DNA from 2 places in the Sutcliffiella horikoshii genome. Region 1 is predicted to be linked to the other one. Evidence: riboswitches for the same ligand, from Rfam matches in the RefSeq annotation. Region 1 holds a riboswitch; the other holds the start of a gene.
The links. A riboswitch is a leader RNA that binds a small molecule or an ion and turns the genes downstream of it on or off. The one in region 1 is predicted to bind lysine.

Region 1 (4,219 bases):
AAGCCATAGATAGCGTGGAATAGGATTGGAAGAAAGATTACAAAAATTTCTAGTGCATAACGGAACGGCAAGCTTTCCATAAAATGTGCCGCTTTGTTGAATGATTCTGGCCCTTTTGTCGCAAAGTGGTTGATAACCAAATGCTGAACCAAGAAAAGACCAACAGGAATGACTCCTAGTAACGAGTGGAGCCTACGAAGTAAAAATTCACGTTCAGTTGCCATCACTTAACCCCCTTTTTCAAGTAAGAAAATAGATTAGATGTTTTGTAAGTTCTGCTTTTCACTATCTATTATAGTAAAAAATCATTGAACTCTCCATCTCGTTTTTTAAACTTTCAATATAATGAAAGCCTTTACAGATTTATCGACAAATATGTGACATATTTATTTTACTCCCCTATATGTGTAGCGTCAAGAAAACGCGACCAAAAATTGCACTTTTAAAAATACTTTTACCATCGGATAATTATCAGAAAAATATAAAAATATATTAATAGAATAAAATACTCCATACGTTTCATTTATTAACCCGGTTGGATGGTATATAATGAACATAGAGAAAGAGGGGAACTAAATGACTGAATCGAACAACCAACAACAAGTGATGGACACACAAATTCAAGTCCCTATCTTCGGGTACGAACTGATCCGCGATATGCTTTTACCTGACCTATTGGGGAAAGATCATACCCAGGTCATCTATTGGGCAGGAAAGCAGCTCGCACGCAAGTTTACCATTGATACTCAAGAGGGAATCGGCGAGTTTTTTAAAGAAGCAGGCTGGGGAGAACTTGAATTATTGGAACAGAACAAGCATGAAGTTAAGTACGTGATCCGCGGGGAAATGGTGACGCGCCGCCTTGACTTGAATAAAGACGCGACATTCCAACTTGAAGCAGGATTTCTTGCTGAACAGACTCAACGTCTTAAAGGCAAAACTGCGGAAGCGATTGAGGAACAGAAAAAGAAAAAAGAGATACTGATAACAGTGCAGTGGGATAAATAATGATGTTGCTGCCTCAAGGGTGGTTGGCCTGAACTTAATCGGTGGGTTCACACTGCCTTACGGGTGGCAATTTGATAGAACATGTCGTTCCTTGTCGAACGGCATGTATTTTTTATTTACGGACAGTATTTGGGCGAGTTTGGCTCGTATTTGCATGAGTTTGGCTCGTATTTCTTTTTTATGGACAGTATTTTGCTCCGTTTGGCTCGTATTTTTATTTTACGGACCGTAATTAACCCGCCGCACTCCCTATTTCCATAAAAAAGCACCCTCTCCACCAGGAAAAGGGCACTCCACAATCAAAAACTACTATTCTTTTAGCTTAAAACTCTCTCAACAGACTCTTCTCCGAGCTTGAATGCCACATGAAGTGCCTCCACTGCACGAACCATCTCTGCTACATCAACCACAGTAGAAACTTTGATTTCTGATGTGCTGACCATTTTGACATGGATGCCTTCAGTGGCAAGGACCTGGAACATTTCCGCCGCAACCCCTGGATTTGAAACCATACCGGATCCAACGATGGAAACCTTCGCTAAACCGCTCTCCTGCTCGATTCCCGTGAATCCTAAACGGCCTTGATGCTGCTCTAACACTTCAATCGTTTCTTTTACGTCTACTGTTTTAACAGAGAACGAAATGTTTGTTGTATCTTTATCCATGCTCGTTTGAATGATGATATCCACATTCAAACTGTGCTGAGCTAATGTCGTGAAGATGGTGGATAAGGTATGTAGTTCATTTGGCAAGCCACATACGGTAATGCGGGTGATTTGGTCTTCGAATGCTATTCCTCTGACAACTAGATTTTTTTCCATGGATACTTCCTCCTCAATAATCGTTCCTTCTTCCTCTTCCATACTGGATCGCACAACCAGCTGTACGCCATAATTTTTTGCAAATTCAACCGCACGTGGGTGAAGCACACCTGCCCCTAAGTTTGCCAGTTCCAGCATTTCATCGTACGCAATTGCAGCAAGCTTTCTTGCACCTTTTACATAACGAGGGTCTGTCGTGAATACTCCCGTCACATCTGTATAAATATCACACTTCTCCGCTTGTAAAGCAGCCGCTAATGCAACCGCAGTTGTATCGGAACCGCCTCTGCCCAGTGTGGTAATCTCGTTATTAGCAGTAATTCCTTGGAAGCCCGCAACAATGACAATCTTACCTGCATCCAAATAACTTTTTAATAGATCTGTCTCAATATGCGTAATTCTAGCGTTTCCGTGTACAGGCTCTGTTCGAATTCCTGCCTGCCAGCCTGTCAATGATACTGCTTCATGGCCTCTAACTTGCAATGCCATTGCCAATAAGGAGATGGTAATTTGTTCACCTGTTGTCAAAAGCATATCCATGTCGCGCTTGCTTGGATGGGGGTTGATTGCATTTGCTAAAGTTAACAGTTCGTCTGTTGTTTTGCCCATTGCCGATACGACGACAACCACTTTGTTTCCGTTTTCCACTTCATTGATGACTCGACTTGCAACGTGCTGAATTCGTTCAACCGAGCCCACTGATGTTCCTCCGAATTTCTGTACAACAATCGTTGACATGTGCACCATTCCCTTTTCATTGATTAGTCTCATCATAATGTTAGATAGTTCTCAGTACGCATTTAGCCATGGCAGCTTTTTTTGGATATAAAAAAACAGCAATGAGCTAATGTCTCATTGCTGTGATTGGTAAAATAAAGAATCCGTTCACGCGGTGAGATAGCTCTCCAGGCAGCACAAAGACAACCTGACAGTCCTACATTTCTTAAACGCAGAACCAGTAAAAAAAAGAAAAAGAGACTTTTTTTTACTTCGGCGATCCTCCCCTTTCCGTAATCATCTCGGAAGCTCTTTCTTCTCCGATTACATACTTTTGAAGTTCGCACCTCTATCATCACTTCATCGATTTGAAGTGGCACATTATGAAATTAATAGTGATTATATCAGACAATAAGATTCCTTACAACACCTATTCACGAAGTTTTTTAAAAATTTCTTCAGCTATCGGCTTCGGTATTTTGGCAACTTGTATTTCTTCGACAGTAGCTTCTTTCATCTTTGCAACAGAACCGAAGTGTTTCATAAGGGCCTTTTTCCTGGTTGCCCCAACCCCTGTGATTTCATCAAGTATGGATTGGAACACGCTTTTGCTTCTAATTTGACGATGGAAAGTAATCGCAAATCTGTGGACTTCATCTTGAATTCGTTGCAGAAGATAGAACTCTTGACTCGTTCTCTCAAGCGGAACGATCATGGCATCTTCGCCGGCAAGAAGGTTACTCGTTCTATGTTTATCATCTTTGGCAAGGCCGACAATCGGAACAAATAAATCCAATTCATTTTCAAGGACGTCCCTTACAGCACTCATATGGCCTTTGGCACCATCGATCACGATCAGGTCCGGGAGCGGTAATGATTCTTTCAAAACACGTGTGTACCTTCTTCTGACTACTTCCCTCATGGATTCATAGTCATCAGGTCCTTGGACGCTTTTGGTTTTATATTTACGGTATTCTCGTTTCTCGGGTTTTCCATCGATGAATACAACCATGGCAGAAACAGGATCCGTTCCTTGGATATTCGAGTTATCAAATGCTTCTATGCGGTGTGGAGTCATGATGCCCAGTATTTCCCCAAGGTTCTCCACAGCTTTTATCGTTCGGCTTTCATCACGTTCAATCAAGGAGAACTTTTCACCGAGGGCAACTTTTGCATTTTTGTTTGCCAGATCAACAAGCTGCTTTTTTTTCCCACGTTGCGGCTGTAGCACATTGGTTTGTAATAGTTCTTGTGCTAGCGGCAGGTCAATTTGACTAGGAAGCATCACTTCTTTTGGGACAAAATGATTTTGCTTGGAATAGAACTGCCCAAGGAATGTCAGGAAATCCTCTCCCGGTTCATTGTAAATCGGGAATAGTGATACATCTCGTTCAATCAATTTCCCCTGACGGATGAAAAAGACCTGCACACACATCCAGCCCTTGTCAAAAGCAAATCCGAAAACATCCCTGTCGACAAAGTCGTTCATCTCCATTTTCTGCTTTTCCATTGTCGCTTCAATGTTGATGATTTGGTCCCGGAATTCCTGTGCACGTTCAAATTCCAGGTTCTCTGAGGCTTTCATCATTTTATCCGTTAGCTCGTTTTTGACTTCTTTATAACCTCCGTTAAGAAACCGGACAATTCCATCAACCATTTGTTTGTTCGTTTCC
Region 2 (4,219 bases), 460 kb from region 1:
AAAAAGTAGGAAGTATCAAAGAAACGTTACCGGTAGAGTGGTTCGCGCCTTCTTTTTTCCCTAATTTCCTTGCAGATAAATTAAGAGAATGGTGTCAGGCAGATATCGGAATGGTCAATGCCGGTGTGTTGCTTGATGGACTTGATGCAGGAGAGGTAACACTTGGAATGCTCCACCGTATTTGTCCCCATCCTATTAATCCATGCAGGGTGACCCTGACTGGCGAGGAGTTAAGGGAAGTGGTCCAGCAGGCTTTGCACCCTGATATGGAAAACTTGAGAGTGAAAGGTCTTGGGTTCCGTGGTGAGGTAATGGGGCGCATGGCATTCAGCGGAGTCAGGTTCGACACAGAGGCGATAAAAGATGGAAGCGTTCAAGTGACAGATATTTATATTGGTGATAAACGATTGTCGTCAAAAGATGATGTAACAGTTGGGACCATTGATATGTTTACTTTTGGAAGAATGTATCCAAGCATCATTCGTGCAAAAGAAAAGAAGTTTTACCTGCCAGAACTGCTTCGTGATGTGTTAGCACATTCATTTTCTGATAATTGACCTATTTTTCACACCCTTTCCATTCACACACCATAAATTGATATGGGAAGGGAGCGTGACAATTATCTATGATTGAAATGACACCAATTACAATCGAAGGCCATACGTTTACTGCGATTACGGTACGATTGCCAAAAACTAATTTCTTGGCGGTGACTAGTGATAAAGGGTATATCATGTGCGGTGCGCTGGATGTCGGCTTACTGAATGCCAAGCTGAAAGACCGGAAAATCATTGCAGGGCGGGCAGTTGGAGTGCGTACCATCGAGCAATTAATAGAGGCCCCTTTGGAATCCATTACGTATGAGGCGGAGAATGTCGGAATTACTGTTGGAATGCCTGGGAAAGAGGCTTTGTTAAAAATGCTATAAAGGGTGAGAGGTGCTAGTTGTTACTTGCAGCCTTTAGCCCCAAATATATAATACCATCGTGCTCAAACGGTGGTATTTTTATGTTGGCAATAAACTTTTCAAAACTTTTTTCTATTTTATCAAGCTTTATCCCGGAATTTTTACTATAATAGGAAATATATAGATTTTGTCGAAATGTGAAGATAGGAGAAGTTATGAGACTATTACCTACAAAATCAATGAAACCGGGAATGGTGTTGGCCAGGTCGATCTACAATGATTCTGGTAGAGTGCTGTTGAGTGAAGGGATCTCTGTTACTTCACGCATGATTACACGTTTGCAACAATTGAATGTAACGTATGTATATATAGAAGATGCACGGACAAGCGGGATGGAAGTGCCGACTATTATTTCGGACAAAACCCGTAAGGAAGCAGTAAAGACAATCACTGATACCTTTAAATCCGTGGAACATGAAAAAGAGTTAAGTAAGTGGTTTGTCATGGACAAGTCTTCCAAAAGCATCAAATCACTTATTCAAAATCTGCTGACAGATATGAAATCCAATGAAGAAGTTTCTGCACTTTTGACCGATGTGTATGTACACGACAATTACGTGTTTACCCATTCGTTAAATGTGACGCTTTATTCCCTCTCCATAGGATTGAAATTAGGGTTGTCCCAAAAAGAATTAGAAACATTAGGGCTTGGTGGAATTCTTCATGATATCGGCAAAATGTTGATTCCCAATGAGATTCTCTTTAAGCCGGGAAAACTTACAAGTGATGAGTTTGCTGAAATGAAGCGACATGCGACCTATGGGTACGATATCCTTCGCAACATGCAGACGATTCCGTTAATGGTTGCACATTGTGCTTTCCAACATCATGAGCGTCTTAATGGCAGCGGCTATCCTCGCGGCATTAAGTCGGATGATATACATCTGTTTGGTAAAATTCTTGCGGTAGCAGACGTTTTTGATGCTGTTACCTCTCATCGGATTTACCGGAGTGCCATGCTTCCACATGAAGGACTTGAAATTTTGTATGCAGGATCTGGTTCTTTGTATGAACCAGAAATTATTGAAGCGTTCCGCAAATCGGTAGCCATTTATCCATACGGTTTAATGGTCACATTGAATGATGGAAGAAAAGGGCTTGTTGTCGGCCAAAATAAAGACCTGACTGAACGCCCAGTCATAAGGGTGGTCGAAGAAGAAGGCGAAGATTTGGAAACGCCTTACGATATTAACTTAAAAGACCATCTGAGTTTAGCGATTGTTGACTGTGATTCTCTTAAAAAAATAGCAGCAGTCAGCTAAAAGGAAAGAGTAGAGAAAAAAGAAATATATTTCCTTTGTCCTATATCAGGATATATGTTATAGTAAAATCATAAAATAATATACTTCCCTTATCATACGATGAGGTAGAGGCTGCATAGCATAAGAGTAAAACTACTGGAGGTTGACACCTAAGATGGTAGAAAGAAAGGATGCTGTGCCGAAGCAATATGAGCGGTCGAACTCATGTTGCTGGGGTTATCTTGAATAAGGATAACACTGCCATTATGACCGGTACGGACGGTTTTTATAATGGAGGGCTACTGATCGGATGGAGGATAACACATTACATAGGTAATGATAGTTATTTTCTATCATTACTTTTTATTTTGTTTTCTTTCAGTGCCTTCCATTGTTGTAAACCCGTTTGTAACCAGTCAAACATATTACAGCTTAATGGGGGTTTTTTGTTATGGAAGGAACAATTTATTCGTTAATTCCTCCAGTGCTTGCGATCTTGATGGTTATTTTGACCAGAAGAGTTTTGCTTTCACTTGGAGTAGGTATTCTGGCAGCAGCTTTAATGTTAGCCGATTTTAATCCGGTTACAATGGTGGTGCTGATCTGGGATATGGTATTAGGTCTTTTTTATTCCGTAGACGATAAAGAGTTGAACTTATGGAATATTTATATCCTTGTTTTCTTAATCATCTTGGGAATTATTACTGCATTCATTTCTATCACTGGTGGCAGCAGGGCTTTTGCTGACTGGGCACAGACAAAAATCAAGACAAGAAGAGGATCAAAGGTTTTAACTGCTATTTTAGGTATCGTTATTTTTATTGATGACTATTTCAACGCATTGGCAGTAGGTCAGATTAGTAGACCGGTAACGGATCGCTACAAAGTATCACGCGCAAAATTAGCGTACTTGATTGATTCCACGTCTGCACCGATTTGTGTCATCTCACCTGTATCAAGTTGGGGTGCAGTTATTATCGGTATTATTGGAACAGATGTAATCGTAAGACAGAATATTAGTGACTTAACAGCAATCAGTGCTTTTATGCAAATCATTCCGATGAACTTATACGTTTTTTCTGCATTGATCATGGTGTTCTTGGTAAGTTATTTTAACTTCAATATTGGGCCGATGAGAAAGCACGAGCAACGTGCTATGGAGACTGGTGAATTATACGATTCTGAAAAAGAAGTGCCTGGAGAGCTTTCAGACGAACTTCCTACTAGCACAAAAGGTACGATTGGCAATCTTATATGGCCGATTGTAGCACTTTTCGTTGGGGTTATTGGAGCGATGCTTTGGACGGGTGCTTCCGCAATTGAAGGAGATATCACGGTCCTAGGTATTTTTGAAAATACAGATCCATCTGCAGCATTATTCTATGGTGGATTGTTTGCTTTAGTAGTTTCTTTCATCTTACTTTTCAGCCAGATTTCCAAAGGTGGAGTATCAAACAGTGTAGTGGGTCGCGGGATTGCAGAAGGAACGAAATCCATGCTTCCTGCCATCTATATTCTATTATTTGCTTGGACCATTGCTGGATTGATTGATGGCTTAGGAACTGGAACATACATTGCCGAACAAGTGGAAAACTCTAATATTAATATTGCTTTCTTGCCAGCAATCATTTTTGTCATTGCCGGTTTTACAGCATTAGCAACAGGAACTTCATGGGGTACTTTCACGCTGTTACTTCCTATTGCAGGTCAAATAGCTGTGGCAACAGATGTATCGATTTTATTACCTGTACTTGCTTCTGTATTGGCTGGGGCAGTATTCGGAGATCATTGTTCACCAATTTCCGATACAACCATCCTTTCCTCCACTGGTGCAGGATGTAACCATATTGACCATGTACTGACTCAGCTGCCTTACGCGCTAATTAGTGCAGGTGTCGCAATTGCAGGATATATTGTTCTAGGTTTAACTGGAAGCACATTACTTGGACTGCTAGTAGTATTAGTGGCATTTGTTATTATCGGTTTTAGTTTTAAAACGTTGAAAACAGCA

Region 2: it holds a riboswitch for lysine, as region 1 does, so the genes downstream of both, K7887_RS18290 (Na+/H+ antiporter NhaC family protein) here and K7887_RS15960 (aspartate kinase) in region 1, are expected to answer to the same signal.

The regions. Positions count from the first base shown of each region.
Region 1 is NZ_CP082918.1:3,098,253-3,102,471, forward strand. Features, by position in the region: gene K7887_RS15950 (succinate dehydrogenase cytochrome b558 subunit) at 1-224, opposite strand, end outside; gene K7887_RS15955 (YslB family protein) at 577-1,008, shown strand; gene K7887_RS15960 (aspartate kinase) at 1,326-2,567, opposite strand; lysine riboswitch at 2,720-2,906, opposite strand; gene uvrC (excinuclease ABC subunit UvrC) at 2,977-4,219, opposite strand, start outside.
Region 2 is NZ_CP082918.1:3,556,791-3,561,009, reverse strand. Features, by position in the region: gene K7887_RS18305 (bifunctional metallophosphatase/5'-nucleotidase) at 1-557, shown strand, start outside; gene K7887_RS18300 (YunC family protein) at 626-928, shown strand; gene K7887_RS18295 (HD-GYP domain-containing protein) at 1,123-2,229, shown strand; lysine riboswitch at 2,327-2,518, shown strand; gene K7887_RS18290 (Na+/H+ antiporter NhaC family protein) at 2,660-4,219, shown strand, end outside.